One region of the Atlantibacter sp. MEI4A-1023 genome, then DNA from elsewhere that is predicted to be linked to it. Evidence: predicted binding sites of a transcription regulator. Region 1 holds the regulator's gene; each other region holds the start of a gene.
What was found. The regulator sigma-54, encoded in region 1, starts transcription at its own class of promoters, with help from an activator protein. The targets are predictions, from matches to a motif close to GTTGGCACANNTTTCGCTNT.
Positions count from the first base shown of each region.

Region 2: a site for sigma-54 is predicted at 2,012-2,031, ahead of hydN (electron transport protein HydN). Genes of this name have one in related genera too.
Region 3: a site for sigma-54 is predicted at 2,050-2,069, ahead of glnA (glutamate--ammonia ligase). Genes of this name have one in related genera too.
Region 4: a site for sigma-54 is predicted at 2,594-2,613, ahead of ACVV26_RS08455 (branched-chain amino acid ABC transporter substrate-binding protein). Genes of this name have one in related genera too.

Region 1 covers NZ_CM149568.1:4,124,736-4,128,951, forward strand. The annotation lists gene lptC (LPS export ABC transporter periplasmic protein LptC) at 1-365, shown strand, start outside; gene lptA (lipopolysaccharide ABC transporter substrate-binding protein LptA) at 334-894, shown strand; gene lptB (LPS export ABC transporter ATP-binding protein) at 901-1,626, shown strand; gene rpoN (RNA polymerase factor sigma-54) at 1,793-3,226, shown strand; gene hpf (ribosome hibernation promoting factor) at 3,249-3,536, shown strand; gene ptsN (PTS IIA-like nitrogen regulatory protein PtsN) at 3,620-4,099, shown strand; gene rapZ (RNase adapter RapZ) at 4,160-4,216, shown strand, end outside.
Region 2 covers NZ_CM149568.1:1,338,920-1,343,135, reverse strand. The annotation lists gene fdhF (formate dehydrogenase subunit alpha) at 1-1,364, opposite strand, end outside; gene hydN (electron transport protein HydN) at 1,393-1,944, opposite strand; gene focA (formate transporter FocA) at 2,367-3,221, opposite strand; gene ACVV26_RS06505 (sigma 54-interacting transcriptional regulator) at 3,489-4,216, shown strand, end outside.
Region 3 covers NZ_CM149568.1:4,661,353-4,665,568, forward strand. The annotation lists gene typA (ribosome-dependent GTPase TypA) at 1-1,778, opposite strand, end outside; gene glnA (glutamate--ammonia ligase) at 2,147-3,556, shown strand; gene glnL (nitrogen regulation protein NR(II)) at 3,700-4,216, shown strand, end outside.
Region 4 covers NZ_CM149568.1:1,743,808-1,748,023, reverse strand. The annotation lists gene livM (high-affinity branched-chain amino acid ABC transporter permease LivM) at 1-347, opposite strand, end outside; gene ACVV26_RS08460 (ABC transporter permease subunit) at 358-1,272, opposite strand; gene ACVV26_RS08455 (branched-chain amino acid ABC transporter substrate-binding protein) at 1,368-2,483, opposite strand; gene ACVV26_RS08450 (AMP nucleosidase) at 2,991-4,216, shown strand, end outside.

The DNA of each region.
Region 1 (4,216 bases):
CTGATAGTGGCGTGTCGTGGTTTACGAAACCTGTCATGATCATGCTGGATGCCAACAAAGTTCCTACCTGGTCAATCACGTCAGATAAAGCCAAACTGACTAATGACAGGATGCTGTATCTGTATGGCAATGTCGTTGTTGACGCGCTGACCCCTGAAGCGCAATTACGCAAAATTACTACCGATAACGCGCAGATCAATCTACTGACGCAGGATGTGGCGTCAGACGATCTGGTGACGTTATACGGCACCAGCTTTAACTCCAGCGGCCTAAAAATGCGCGGAAACTTACGCAGCAAAACTGCCGAGCTGATTGAAAAGGTTAGAACGTCCTATGAAATTCCAAATAAACAAACTCAGCCTTAACCTTGCCTTATCCGGTGCGTTGCTGGCGGCGGCTTTTCCAGCGCTGGCGCTGACCGGTGATACCGATCAGCCGATTCATATCGAATCCGATCAACAGTCGCTGGATATGCAGGGCAACGTCGTGACCTTCACCGGTAACGTCGTGGTGACCCAGGGCACGATCAAAATCAATGCCGACAAAGTGGTTGTCACCCGTCCGGGCGGCGAGAGCGGCAAAGAGGTGATCGACGGCTACGGTAAACCCGCCACCTTTTTCCAGATGCAGGACAACGGCAAACCGGTTAAAGGCCGTGCCGATACCATGCATTATGAACTGCAGAATGACTTTGTGACCCTGACCGGCAATGCCTTCCTTGAGCAGTTGGACAGCAACATCAAGGGCGACAAAATCACCTACCTGGTCAAAGAGCAGAAGATGCAGGCGTTTAGCGATAAGGGCAAACGCGTGACGACCGTGCTGGTGCCGTCGCAGTTGCAGGACAAGAACAAACCCGCCGCCAATGCGCCAGCGCCCAACAAGAGTAACTAATTTTTTATGGCAACATTAACAGCGAAAAACCTCGCCAAAGCCTATAAAGGCCGCCGCGTCGTCGAGGATGTCAGCCTGACGGTGAATTCAGGTGAAATCGTGGGTCTGCTCGGCCCGAACGGTGCGGGCAAGACCACGACGTTCTATATGGTGGTGGGAATTGTCCCGCGCGATGCCGGGAATATCATCATTGATGATGAAGACATCAGCCTGCTGCCTTTGCATGCCCGCGCCCGTCGCGGTATTGGTTACCTCCCGCAGGAAGCGTCGATTTTTCGCCGCCTGAGCGTTTATGACAACCTGATGGCGGTGTTGCAGATCCGTGACGATCTCACCAGCGAACAGCGTGAAGACCGCGCCGTCGAGCTGATGGAAGAGTTCCACATCGACCACTTGCGTAATAGCCTCGGCCAGTCGCTGTCCGGCGGTGAACGTCGCCGCGTTGAAATTGCCCGTGCGCTGGCGGCGAATCCCAAATTTATTCTGCTCGATGAGCCGTTTGCTGGGGTAGATCCCATCTCGGTAATTGATATTAAACGTATTATTGAGCATCTGCGCGACAGCGGCCTCGGCGTACTGATCACTGACCACAACGTCCGCGAAACGCTGGCGGTCTGCGAGCGCGCTTATATCGTGAGCCAGGGCAACCTGATTGCGCACGGTACGCCTGACCAAATCCTGCAAGACGAACAGGTTAAACGTGTGTATCTTGGGGAAGAGTTCAGACTCTGATACGGTAGAGCAAATCACAGAGGGTTGAAGCTCCCTGACGAAGCTTCAGAATCTGCCTGTGCAGGTATAATTGACGTAAGTACCCCTTGCCGCTTCCCTGCATCGGCCTTCGATGCCAGAGAGGTTGTACAGTTAGGGTATAAACCTGAGGAATGTTGCTCTGAATATGAAGCAAGGTTTGCAACTGAGGCTAAGCCAACAGCTTGCCATGACGCCGCAACTGCAACAGGCGATCCGCTTGTTGCAGCTGTCTACGTTAGAACTCCAGCAGGAGCTGCAACAGGCGCTGGACAGCAATCCGTTGCTGGAGCAAACCGACTTTCATGATGAGATAGACACTCAGGAAGCCCGTGATACTGAAACGCTGGACACCGCCGACGCTCTTGAACAAAAAGAGATGCCGGACGAACTGCCGTTAGACGCCAGTTGGGACGAAATCTACACCGCTGGAACGCCTTCGGGTAACGGGGTGGATTATCAGGATGATGAACTGCCTATCTATCAGGGCGAAACCACCCAGTCACTCCAGGATTACCTGATGTGGCAGGTTGAACTGACCCCCTTTTCCGATACCGACCGCGCAATTGCCACGTCTATCGTCGATGCCGTGGACGACACCGGCTATCTCACCGTGTCGCTGGAAGATATTCTGGAAAGCGTCGGGGATGACGAAACGGATATTGAAGAAGTCGAAGCCGTACTGAAGCGCATCCAGCGTTTTGATCCTGTCGGCGTCGCCGCCCGGGATTTGCGCGATTGCCTGTTGATCCAGCTTTCGCAATATGCCAAAGACACCCCCTGGCTGGAAGAGTCGCGGCTGATCGTCAGTGAGCATCTCGATCTGCTGGCGAATCACGATTTCCGCACGCTAATGCGCGTGACGCGGCTCAAAGAAGACATCCTCAAAGAGGCGGTCAATTTTATCCAGTCCCTCGACCCCAGACCGGGCCAGTCGATTCAAACCAGCGAGCCGGAATATGTCATCCCGGATGTGCTGGTGCGCAAACACAACGGCGTCTGGACGGTAGAACTCAATGCCGACAGTATTCCGCGTTTAAAGATCAATCAACATTATGCCTCGATGGGCAGTAGCGCCCGCAACGACGCCGATGGCCAGTTTATCCGCAGCAACCTTCAGGAAGCACGCTGGTTGATTAAGAGCCTGGAAAGCCGCAACGACACCCTGTTACGTGTTAGCCGCTGCATTGTAGAACAGCAGCAGGCGTTTTTTGAACAGGGTGAAGAACATATGAAACCGATGGTGCTGGCAGATATCGCCCAGGCCGTCGAAATGCACGAATCGACGATTTCGCGCGTCACGACCCAAAAATATTTGCATAGCCCGCGCGGCATTTTTGAACTGAAGTATTTCTTCTCCAGCCACGTGAATACTGAAGGCGGCGGCGAAGCCTCCTCCACCGCTATTCGGGCTCTGGTGAAGAAATTAATTGCCGGCGAGAATCCGGCAAAACCCCTGAGCGACAGTAAACTGACCTCCATGCTGTCTGAACAAGGTATCATGGTGGCACGCCGTACCGTCGCCAAATATCGAGAGTCTCTGTCCATTCCGCCGTCAAACCAGCGTAAACAACTGGTCTGATATAACCGATAAGGAAGACACTATGCAGCTCAACATCACAGGACATAACGTCGAAATCACTGAATCTTTGCGCGAGTTTTTGAACACGAAGTTCGCCAAGCTGGAGCAGTATTTTGAAAGGATAAACCAGGTCTATATTGTGCTGAAAGTGGAGAAGGTCACTCACATTTCGGATGCGACTCTGCATGTGAACGGTGGGGAGATTCATGCCAGTGCGGAAGGGCAAGACATGTATGCAGCCATCGACGGGCTTATTGATAAACTGGCGCGTCAATTGACTAAACATAAAGATAAACTAAAACAACATTAAGAGTCCGGGCGTTTACCTGGTGTTTCAACGGCTCGTGGTCACTGACGACGAGCCGTTGGCATTGAGAATGCTTAGGTGAAAATATGATGACTTATGATTTGAGCAGTGTCCTTAACCAGGAATGTACCCGCAGCGGTGTTCACTGCCAGAGCAAAAAACGCGCTCTGGAAATCGTCAGCGAACTGGCCGCAAAACAGTTAAGCCTGCCGCCACAAGTGGTATTTGAAGCGATCCTGACCCGCGAACGTATGGGCAGTACCGGTATCGGCAACGGCATTGCCATTCCACACGGCAAACTGGAAGAAGATACCTTGCGCGCCGTAGGCGTGTTTGTACAGCTTGAGACGCCTATTGCATTCGATGCCATTGATAACCAACCCGTAGATCTGCTGTTTGCCTTACTGGTCCCGGCAGATCAAACCAAAACGCATTTGCATACCCTGTCATTAGTGGCGAAGCGTCTGGCGGACAAAACGATTTGCCGCCGCCTGCGTGCCGCGCAAAGCGACGAAGAGCTGTATCAGATCATTACTGAAGGCAGCAATGAAAACCAAAGTGAATAATCGGGTGGAGGAAGTCACCCTGGCTGTACCGAAGCAGCCCGCCGTGTGGGAGAAATCGAGATGGTATTGATGATTGTCAGCGGACGCTCAGGCTCAGGAAAGTCCGTGGCGTTGCGT
Region 2 (4,216 bases), 1.9 Mb from region 1:
CCGCCGTGCTCGCCCCAACTGGTGGCGGGCAGGATCACATCGGCCTGTTCAGCGGTTTGGGTCATGAAAATGTCCTGCACCACGACGAATTCCAGGGCATCAAACCCACGGCGCACCAGCCCTAAATCGGCTTCGGTCTGAAGCGGATCTTCCCCCATGATGTAATAGGCTTTGACCTTACCTTCCATCGCCAGGTGCGGCACTTCGGTGATGCGATAGCCCGGTTCAGGATCGAGGGTCTGCGGATCGATACGCCAGGCTTTGGCGAATTTCTCCCGCACCGCCGGATCGCTTACCGACTGATAGCCAGGGAACAGATCCGGCAACGCGCCCATATCACAGGCACCCTGCACGTTGTTCTGCCCCCTCACCGGGCCGACGCCCACGTTCGGGCGGCCCAGATTGCCGGTGAGCAGCGCCAAGCCTGAGAGCCCTTTCACCACGTCAACCGCCTGACCAAACTGCGTCACGCCCATGCCCCACATAATGGTGGCGGACGGCGCAGCGGCGTAGGCGCGCATTGCCTGGCGGATTTCCTGTGCCGGGACGCCCACCAGATCCTCCACCGCTTCCGGGCTGTAATCCGCCACAATACTGCGGTACGCCTCAAAGCCTTCGGTGAAGTTGGCAACGTAAGCTTTATCGTAGAGATCTTCTTCGATCAATACGTGGGCGAAGGCATTAACCAGCGCCATGTTGCTGCCGTTTTTCATTTGCAGATGCTGATCGGCGATACGCGCGGTTTCGATTTTACGCGGGTCGCAGACAATGATTTTCGCGCCCTTCTCTTTGGCTTTCACCACGCGCCTGGCCACAATGGGATGCGAGTCGGCGCAGTTGTAGCCGAATACCAACAAGCACGCTGAATTTTCGATATCAGATATTGAGTTACTCATCGCGCCGTTGCCGAGGGTCTGGCGCAACCCCGCTACGGACGGGCCGTGGCATACCCTGGCGCAACAGTCGATGTTGTTGTTGCCAATCACCCCGCGGGCGAATTTCTGCATCACATAGTTGGTTTCATTTCCGGTGCCGCGCGACGATCCGGTTAGCATGATCGATTTCGGGCCGTATTTGGCCTTGATCGCCTGCAAGCGGGACGCGGTAAAGCGGATCGCCTCCTCCCAGGAGACCACTTCAAATGGCCCTCCTTTCCGGCGACGAATCATCGGTTCCTGAAGGCGTGGCGTTAGCAACCGGGTGTCGTTAAGAAAATCCCAACCGTAATAGCCTTTAAGGCAGAGTTCGTTCTGGTTGGTAACACCGTTTGCCGCTTCAGCGCGGACAATTTTGCCGTTTTCCACACACAAATTGAGTTTGCACCCTGCACCGCAGTACGGGCACACAGAAATGATTTTTTCCATTGCGTAACCTTTTCCCCTGACCAGGGAGTCAAAAGTTTAAGAAGGATCCTGAGACTGACATATCGAGCGCCGCGCGACGGCGTTTTTCCTGCACCATATTTTCGATGGCATTTCTGTCCATCACCACCAGCGCTTTCGTCGGGCACACCTCAACACAGGCGGGACCGATATCGCGGGTATGGCACAAATCACATTTATTGGCCTGGGCGCGGGTATTCAGGCCGCTGCTTAACGCGCGGTCATCGTTGACCATAACCTTTGTCACGACTTCCATGGTGCCGTAAGGGCACGCCACCACACAGGTTTTACAGCCAATACATTTTTGTTGATCGACATAAATGAAGTCGTTCCTGCGCGTAATGGCGGCATTGGGGCACACCGTCGCACAAGGGGCGTCTTCACACTGGCGGCAGATCACCGCCGTACTGACGCTAAAGCCTTTCACCACATGGATACGTGGCGAAAACTGATACTGCGTTATCTGCGCGATATCGCCGTCTCCGTGCGCCATTACACAGGCAATTTCACACGTCCGGCAGCCAATACATTTATTGGGATCCGCAAAGATGAACCGGTTCATCAGCTCACTCCTGAGTCTTCGTTATTGTTAACCGGGCAAAGCCGGTCACTCACATTGCGAAGTAGATTTAGCAAACAACGTGCCAGAATGGGGTTATAGTCACCTTCCTTTTAAATCAACAGGTTATTTAAAAATTGATGTCGCGGCATCGTCTCAAAACGGGTTTTCGGCAGAAATGTCGAACATATTTCTCAATAAAACGCCTGACAGCCGCGCGCAGTTGACCATCGGAAAAGCGGATCCCGATAATCTTCCCGCGAGGATGCCAGGACAGATATTTATGGCTTATCGAATAGATGAATTTTGCAGTCGATCACAAAAGCCAGGTTAATCACTGGGTGAAATAATCGAAATATATTCTTTGCGACAAAACTGCTGATATTTCAAACGACACTTTTGTCTGCACACGCTCGAAATTTTATTTAATGCCGTTGATTGGCTGGGTTAAGATAAATTATCCAGTAGGTAATCCCCACTAAAATGCCGCCGCCAATAATATTACCCATCGTCACCGGTATTAAATTATTAATGATAAAATCATGAATAGTTAAGGCTGGAAATTGATCGGCGTTCATGCCAATTGAATGCCAGAAGGCATCAGGGGCGAAATAGCGAATAACAATACCCATAGGGATCAGGAACAGATTGGCAATGCTGTGCTCAAATCCACTGGCAACAAACATGGCGACAGGAAATAACATTGCTACAACTTTATCCGTCAGCGAGTGGCCGGAATAACTCATCCATACCGCAAGGCAAACCATCAAATTACACAGTGTCCCCAGGCAAACCGCTTCGATAAACGTATGGTGCAATTTGTGGTCCGCCGTGCTGAGTACGCTTAACCCCCACTGCCCGCCGATGGCCATGTGCTGCCCGGCGCCCCAGATCAGCGCCACCAGGAACAGTGCGCCCGCCATGTTACCGAGATAAACCACTATCCAGTTTACAATCAGTTGCCGCCAGCTTATCAGCCCGCTCGCTTTGGCGACCACGGTTAATACCGTTGAAGTAAACAGGTCGGCGCCGCAAATCACCACCAGAATTAATCCCATGGCGAAACATAACCCCCCTGCTAATTTGGTTAATCCGTTCGCCGGGCTCGCGGTAATTACTGTAATATAAAAAACAAATGCCAGACCGATGAAAACGCCAGCGGTTACCGCCAAAAAAAATGATAAAGATTTCTTTTTTGTCGCTTTATAGCAACCAGCCTGTTCAGCTACTTTCGCCATTTCCGCTGGCAAACGTAAATCGAAAAAATTATTGTCGCTCATGTTGATCACCATCAAATCAGATTAAAAATAGAGACAGCATCAGACTCTTCTTATGCATAATCTGTACCACTCGCTTTTTAGGGAGTTGGAGTTTTGAACTGGTTAGCAAATGAGTGTAAAAACAAAGCAAATGAGAACAGTTATCAACGTAACTGAAGAATAACCTGACATGGCACATTCAAAACAATTAGTCATGAAGGTATAATTTTTTAACGGTGAAATTTATAGGGCTTATTTTCACCTGACACCAGGGTGATAAATGTGACAATGGCTTCTGACAACGTGACGACATCTTCTTCAGTGCAAGAAAATATTCTGCGGATCTCGCAAGCACTTTATATGCAAAGCGATATTCCCGGTCTGCTGCACACGCTGATCCGCCACCCGGCGTTGCCGTACCTTCCTGCGGCGCTGGAACTGCGGTTGCCGCACGTTCGCTGGCACTGCAGCGCGGATGGCAACGTCGCAAAGCAGGATAATCTGTTTTCTACTGTCCAGGATGAGCCAAAAGACGCTGTGATTCAAAATCTTACCGTTAACGGCAATGTGCTGGGACGGTTGCTGTTTATTCCTTCGGCGCAAAAACCCTTCACCGATAGCGCGAAGCTGTGGTTCAGCCAGCTTTGTACGCCCGTCGCCGCTCTGTTGCAGCATTTCCTGACCCAGGAAGCGTTGCAGAATGAATGCCGACAACTGCGTGACGAGCGCGATCACTTTCGCATTCTGGTGGACACCACCAACTCGGTGATCTCGCATCTCGATATGCATGCGCTGGTGTCGGAAGTCTCAAAGGAAATTCATCGTTTTTTCGGTATTGATTATATCGGCATGGCGCTGCTGGATGCCGATTCGCGCCATGCCCGTTTCGATCTCTATTCTACCTGGTATGCCCCCGGCGCACCGCTGGTCTGCGAACGTGAGTACATCGCCATGCAGGATACGCTGCTGGCCCAGAGCGGCGCGCAGCCGCAACTTTGCGTAATGCAGCTTAATAA
Region 3 (4,216 bases), 540 kb from region 1:
GTCAGGTGACGTTTACGAATACGGATGGACGTCGGGGTCACTTCGACCAGTTCGTCATCATCGATAAACTCAAGCGCCTGCTCCAGAGACATTTTGATCGGCGGAACCAGAACCGTGGCTTCGTCGGTACCGGACGCACGCATGTTGGTCAGTTTCTTACCGGTCAGGCAGTTAACGGTCAGGTCGTTAGAACGGCTGTGAATACCGATGATCTGGCCTTCGTACACTTCTGCACCGTGACCCAGGAACAGCTTACCGCGATCCTGCAAACCGAACAGCGCAAACGCAACCGCTTTGCCCTGGCCGTTGGAGATCAGCACGCCGTTATTACGCTGGCCGATTTCGCCCGGACGCACGTCATCGTAGTGGCTGAAGGTGGAGTACAGCAGACCGGTACCGGAAGTCATGGTCATGAACTCGGTACGGAAACCGATCAGGCCACGCGCCGGGATCAGGTAATCCAGACGAATACGACCTTTGCCGTCAGGGATCATGTCTTTCACGTCGCCTTTACGCTCGCCCATGGCTTGCATAACCGCGCCCTGGTGCTGTTCTTCGATATCCAGGGTGACGTTTTCGAACGGTTCCTGCATACGGCCGTCAATCACGCGGTTGATAACTTTCGGACGGGACACAGCCAATTCGAAGCCTTCACGACGCATGTTTTCGATCAGCACCGACAGGTGAAGCTCGCCACGACCCGATACGCGGAACGCATCAGAGTCTTCCGTTTCTTCAACGCGCAGCGCCACGTTGTGCACCAGCTCTTTGTTCAGACGCTCAAGGATCTGACGAGAGGTCACGAACTTACCTTCTTTACCGCAGAACGGTGAGGTGTTGACGTTGAAGAACATGGTAACGGTCGGCTCGTCAACAGACAGGGCCGGCAGCGCTTCCACGTTTTGCGGATCGCACAGCGTGTCGGAGATGTTCAGTTCGCCCAGACCGGTGATCGCAATGATATCGCCTGCTTCCGCTTCGGTGGATTCAATACGCTCCAGACCGAGGTGGGTCAGTACTTTACCGACTTTACCGTTACGGGTTTTGCCTTCGCTGTCGATCAGGGTGATCTGCTGGTTAGGCTTCACTTTACCGCGCTTGATGCGACCGATGCCGATAACGCCAACGTAGTTGTTGTAATCGAGCTGGGAGATCTGCATCTGGAACGGACCGTCGAGGTCAACGTTCGGCGCCGGTACGTGATCAACAATCGCCTGATACAGCGGAGTCATATCTTCCGCCATGTCGGTGTGATCGTTGCCTGCGATACCCATCAGCGCAGAAGCATAAATAATTGGGAAGTCCAGTTGCTCGTCAGTCGCGTCGAGGTTTACGAACAGGTCGAATACCTGGTCAACAACCCAGTCCGGACGCGCGCCAGGACGGTCAACTTTGTTGATAACAACAATAGGCTTCAAACCATGAGCAAACGCTTTTTTGGTTACGAAGCGGGTCTGCGGCATTGGGCCATCCATTGCATCCACAACCAGCAGTACTGAGTCCACCATGGACATAACACGTTCAACTTCTCCACCGAAGTCGGCGTGCCCTGGGGTATCAACGATGTTGATACGGTAGTCATTCCATTTGATAGCGGTGTTTTTAGCGAGGATGGTAATCCCACGCTCTTTCTCCAAATCGTTGGAGTCCATCACACGTTCTGTGGTCTCAGCACGTTCGCTGAACGTACCGGATTGCTGCAGCAGCTTGTCAACCAGGGTCGTTTTCCCATGGTCAACGTGCGCAATGATGGCGATGTTACGCAGATTTTCGATCACAACTTTGCCTCAGGCATTAGAAATAGCGCGTTATTGTACACGTATTAATCGAAGGACTAAACAGGATCACAAAGAACCTTTACAAACAATATAAACAGTAAGGGATTGTGATCGGTTTCACGAAGCCAAAAAGAGAGCGCCCAACGAAAATTGCACCAATATGGTGCTCAATATTCACACATGAGCACTATATTGGTGCAAGGTATCCATCCTGGTGCAGCCCTTTTGCACTATGGTGCGCATAATAGCGCCTTTTTAGGGTAATTTGAAAGTTGGCACAGATTTCGCTTTATCTAAATCAGGGTGAAAACACCAACTATTGAGCAGTGCCATTCCACGACGACGATGACCAATCCGGGAGAGTAAGTATGTCCGCCGAACACATTCTGACGATGCTGAACGAACATGAAGTGAAGTTTGTTGATCTGCGCTTCACTGATACCAAAGGTAAAGAGCAGCACGTCACAATCCCTTCCCATCAGGTAAATGCTGACTTCTTCGAAGAAGGCAAAATGTTTGATGGCTCCTCGATTGGTGGCTGGAAAGGCATCAACGAATCCGACATGGTGCTGATGCCTGACGCATCCACCGCAGTGCTGGACCCGTTCTACGAAGAACCCACGCTGATCATCCGTTGCGATATTCTTGAGCCGGGCACCATGCAGGGCTACGACCGTGACCCGCGTTCCATCGCCAAGCGCGCTGAAGAGTACCTGCGTTCTACCGGTATCGCGGATACTGTGCTGTTCGGGCCAGAGCCGGAATTCTTCCTGTTCGACGACATCCGTTTCGGCAGCACCATTTCTGGTTCCCATGTGGCTATCGACGATATCGAAGGCGCATGGAACTCCTCGACCAAATACGAAGGCGGCAACAAAGGCCACCGTCCGGGCGTGAAAGGGGGTTACTTCCCGGTTCCGCCAGTCGACTCTGCACAGGACATCCGTTCTGTTATGTGTCTGACCATGGAAGAAATGGGCCTGGTTGTTGAAGCTCACCACCACGAAGTGGCGACGGCGGGTCAGAACGAAGTGGCTACCCGTTTCAACACCATGACCAAAAAAGCAGACGAAATTCAGATCTACAAATATGTGGTGCACAACGTAGCGCACCGCTTCGGCAAAACTGCGACCTTTATGCCAAAACCGATGTTCGGTGATAACGGCTCCGGTATGCACTGCCACATGTCCCTGTCCAAGAACGGCACTAACCTGTTCTCTGGCGACAAATATGCGGGTCTGTCTGAGCAGGCGCTGTACTACATCGGCGGCGTAATCAAACACGCTAAAGCGATCAACGCCCTGTCTAACCCGACTACCAACTCGTACAAGCGTCTGGTCCCGGGTTACGAAGCACCGGTCATGCTGGCTTACTCTGCCCGTAACCGTTCCGCTTCCATCCGTATTCCGGTGGTTGCTTCTCCGAAAGCGCGTCGTATCGAAGTGCGTTTCCCGGACCCGGCAGCTAACCCGTACCTGTGCTTCGCCGCGCTGCTGATGGCTGGCCTTGACGGTATCAAGAACAAAATCCATCCGGGCGAAGCCATGGATAAAAACCTGTATGACCTGCCGCCGGAAGAAGCGAAAGAAATCCCGCAGGTTGCAGGCTCTCTGGAAGAAGCACTGAACGAGCTGGATCTGGACCGTGAGTTCCTGACTGCCGGTGGCGTGTTCACCGACGAAGCTATCGATGCTTACATCGCCCTGCGTCGTGAAGAAGATGACCGCGTGCGCATGACTCCGCACCCGGTAGAGTTTGAGCTGTACTACAGCGTTTAATTTTGTAGTCGTTAATGTTGCCGTGGAATTTTAGCCCATCTTCGGATGGGCTTTTTTCTCCACCAATAAGCTGATTCCAGAGGCTTTTTGCCTGTCTAACGCTATAATGCACTAAATTGGTGCAACCTTCCGGAGACTGCTGAATGGCTACAGGCATGCTGCCCGATGCTGGGCAGATCCTCAATTCTTTGATTAACAGCATTTTGCTGGTGGATGACGAACTGGCGGTCCATTACGCCAACCCTGCCGCCCAGCAACTGCTTGCCCAAAGCTCGCGCAAACTGTACGGCACACCGCTGCCGGAACTGCTGAGCTATTTTTCGCTCAATATTGCGCTGATGCAGGAGAGCCTCAACGCAGGCCAGGGGTTTACTGATAACGAAGTCACGCTGGTGATCGACGGGCGCTCGCATATTCTTTCCCTGACCGCCCAACGTCTGCCGGACACACTGATCCTGCTGGAAATGGCACCGATGGATAATCAGCGTCGCTTAAGCCAGGAACAGTTACAACACGCCCAGCAGATCGCCGCACGTGACCTGGTGCGCGGCCTGGCGCATGAAATTAAAAATCCGCTCGGTGGTTTGCGCGGCGCTGCGCAATTGTTGAGTAAAGCGCTTCCCGATCCGTCGCTGACGGAGTACACCAAAGTTATTATCG
Region 4 (4,216 bases), 2.3 Mb from region 1:
GCAACAAATGGGAACAGCAGCGCGACGACCATTAACAGCGGGATCGCCCAGCGCAGCGGCGATTTGTAATCTACCGGGCGAACATAAACGCCATCGTCCGCGCTTTCAAACTTGCGCACCAGTTTACGTCCCCGCGAGGTTTGCAGCGCCAGGCTGAGGATAAAGCGTCCCGCCATGACAGCCGCCACCAGCAACGCCACGCGATCCGGCGACAGCGTATAGCTGTAGCCGCGCAGCACAACCCCGACAATCGGCCCAAATACCACCAGCGCGCACAGCCCGGCCAGCACCGTGTCCATCAGGCATTTTTTAATATCGATTCCTGGCTTCAATGCCGCATCTGTCATCGTTTACCCCTTAAACCTTCGCGACCACGGGACGGCCCAACAACCCTTGCGGACGGAAAATCAGGATCACCACCAGCAGGGAAAACGAAAACACGTCTTTGTAATCGGAGTTCACCAGCCCGGCAAACTGCGCTTCGGCGACGCCCAACAGCAGGCCGCCGAGCATCGCGCCGGGCAGCGAGCCAATCCCGCCCAGCACCGCGGCGGTAAAGGCTTTAATGCCGATGATAAAACCGGCGTAGAAATCAAAGGTGCCGTAGTTCATGGTGACCAGGACGCCGGCCAGCCCGGCCATCGACGCGCCAATCACAAACACCAGCGAGATCACCCGGTTGGTATTGATGCCGAGGATTGACGCCATCCGCCGGTCCTGCTGGGTGGCGCGGCAAATCCGTCCCAGCCGGGTAAACTGGATGATCCACGTCAGCACTCCCATCCCCGCCACCGCCGCCACCAGGATAAAGATTTTGGTCAGGGTGATTTGCACCACGCCATCGTCAACGTGAAAGCGCAGCACGCCGCTCAACAATGTCGGAATGCCCTGCTGATTCGGCCCCTGGCTTAGCTGGACGTAGTTTTGCAGAATTAACGACATGCCGATGGCGGAAATCAGCGGCGCCAGCCGGGTGGAGTTGCGCAGTGGCCGGTAGGCAATTCGCTCAATCGCCCAGCCATATACGGCGGTAACGGCGACGGTGAAAATCAGCGTGCCGAAAATCAGCAACGGGAAGGACTGAATGCCGAAGCTGGCGAGCAGCGCCAGCCCAATAGCGCAGAGGTAAGCCGAGATCATATAGACTTCGCCGTGGGCGAAATTGATCATTCCGATAATGCCGTACACCATGGTGTAGCCGATGGCGATCAAACCGTAGACAGCGCCTAACGTCAGCCCGTTGATCAGCTGTTGAAGAAAAAATGCATCCATATCAACACTCTCGCCAGTGAGAAGGCTGCCCGTTAGCCGGGCAGCTTTCAGTGTCGCGGCGTTTTACCTGGCGGCAAAACGGACGGGGCAGCAAATTACAGCTGTTTGTATTTGCCTTTGTCATCCCACTGATAAACCACATAGTCCGAGACTTTCAGGTCGCCCTTGCCGTCCCAGGATTTGGGGCCCATCACCGTGTCCACGGTATTGGATTTCAACCATTCGCTGGCTTTTTCGTTGTCTTTCCCGGCACCGTTATAGGCAGCGGCAATGGCCTGGATCGAGGCGTAGGCGTACAGGGTGTAGCCTTCCGGTTCAAAACCGCTGGCACGGAATTTTTCGATGACGGTTTTACCCGCCGGGATAGTGCGCGGATCGTTGCCGAAGGTCATCAGCACGCCGTTGGTAAACTGCGGGCCGCCCGCTGCGGTCACCATCTCTTCAGTCACTACGCAGTCGCCGGAGAAGAATTTCGCCTGAACGCCCTGCTCGCGCATCTGGCGTACCAGCGGGCCGGCTTCCGGGTGACAGCCGCCGAAGTAGACCACGTCGGGTTTCAGCGAGCCGATTTTGGTCACCAGCGCGTTAAAGTCTTTTTCCCCGCGGGACAGCCCTTCATACAGCACCTCTTTGGTCCCGCGTTTTGCCAGCGCCGCTTTGGTGGCATCGGCAAGGCCCTGTCCATAGGTGTCTTTATCGTGAATGATAGCGATTTTCGTCGCTTTCAGGGTGTCCAGCATGTAGTTGGCCGCCACCACGCCCTGCTGGTCGTCGCGCCCGCACATGCGGAACATGCCCTTCATGCCGCGCTCGGTCACCTGCGGGTTGGTGGAGCCCGGCGTGATGGTCAGCACGCCCGCTTCGTCATACACTTCGGACGCGGGCATGGTGGAAGAAGAACAGAAGTGACCGACCACCGCCGAGACTTTGGATTCATCTACCATGCGGTTGGCTACCGCTACCGCCTGTTTAGGCTCACAGGCGTCATCCCCCTGCACCAGCACGATTTTTTCACCTTTGATGCCGCCAGCGGCGTTGATATCTTCCGCCGCCTGGGTCGCGCCCTTCCAGTATTGCGCCCCGTAAGTGGCGTTCGGGCCGGTAAAAGGCCCCGCCACGCCGATTTTGATATCCGCCTGGGCATAAAACGCCGTGGTTAAGCAACCGACGATGGCAACATGCAGCGGTAATTGTTTTATTTTCAAAGACATTCGGATATTCCTCGCACTGTTCAGACACGGCGCCAACGCTGGCGCGGGAAAAATCACTGACTTCGTCAATACACTGGCTTTCGAGCGGGCCGCGAGCGGCTGGTAAGGGTTAAGCAAAAACTTCGCCAGGCAGAAATAAATCGCGAAATTTATTCTGCCGACGCCTCGCCATTCGACAACGCCAGGCGGCGTCAATCAGGCCGGTTGATTAACAATCAAAGAGATGAGTTTGCCATCACGTGGCTGGCTGGGATGCGCGGTTTCCGGACCGTCCAGAATCTTAAACATAGCCGCACGCCCGTCAGGCTGCGCACCTCGCTGGTGCAAATTTGCGGTGAAGATCACCAGTCCGATGCGGATTGTTGAACATTAACAGTCGGTTCAGGGTAGCAATCATTCAGACGGTTGAGTTTTGTCGAGGTTGCTATTCAACACACGACTGTATTACTCCTGTGACATACTATCTGTAATGTTGCACCCGACAGCTTGCCGGGATAAGGAGAGAAGATGAACCAAGCCGTAGTAAGCCTGACGCCAGAACAGGCGCTGGATCAACTGGAAGCCCTTTACGACCAGGCGGTGAACGCCCTGCGCGACGCCATCAGCCTGTACATTTCAGACGGACAATTGCCGGATACCGCCCGCCGCGCCAGCGGGCTGTTTGTCTATCCGCAGCTGCAGGTCAGCTGGGACGGCACTGCGGTTAATCCGAAAAAAACCCGTGCCTACGCCCGGTTTACCCATCCTGGCTGTTACACCACGACCATTACCCGCCCGGCGCTGTTTCGCGCCTATCTGGCGGAGCAACTGGAGCTTCTGTATCACGACTACGGCGCGATCATCGAAGTGTCGCCGTCGCCGCATGAGATCCCCTACCCGTATGTGATTGACGGTTCGGCGCTAACGCTGGATCGCTCCATGAGCGCCGGTCTGGCGCGCCACTTCCCAACCACCGAACTGGCGCAAATCGGCGATGAAACCGCTGATGGCATTTTCCACCCCACCGAGTTTTACCCGCTGTCGCATTTTGACGCGCGCCGGGTCGATTTCTCGCTGGCGCGGCTGCGCCACTACACCGGTACGCCGGTGGAGCACTTTCAGCCGTTTGTGCTGTTCACTAACTACACCCGCTATGTGGATGAGTTTGTGCGCTGGGGTTGCAGCCAGATCCTCGACCCGGACAGCCCCTATATCGCGCTCTCCTGCGCGGGCGGCATCTGGATCACCGCCGATACCGAAGCGCCTGAAGAGGCGATTTCCGATCTGGCCTGGAAAAAACACCAGATGCCCGCCTGGCATTTGATTACCCAGGACGGTCAGGGGATTACGCTGGTGAACATCGGCGTTGGGCCGTCCAATGCCAAAACCATCTGCGATCATCTGGCGGTACTGCGCCCCGATGTCTGGATGATGATCGGCCACTGCGGCGGGCTGCGTGAAAGCCAGGCGATTGGCGATTACGTGCTGGCACACGCCTATCTGCGCGATGACCATGTACTGGACGCGGTGCTGCCGCCGGACATCCCGATCCCGAGCATTGCCGAAGTGCAGCGCGCGTTGTACGACGCCACTAAACAGGTGAGCGGGATGCCGGGTGAAGAAGTCAAACAGCGGCTGCGTACCGGCACAGTGGTCACCACCGACGACCGCAACTGGGAACTGCGCTACAGCGCCTCGGCCCTGCGCTTTAACTTAAGCCGCGCCGTGGCGATTGATATGGAAAGCGCCACCAT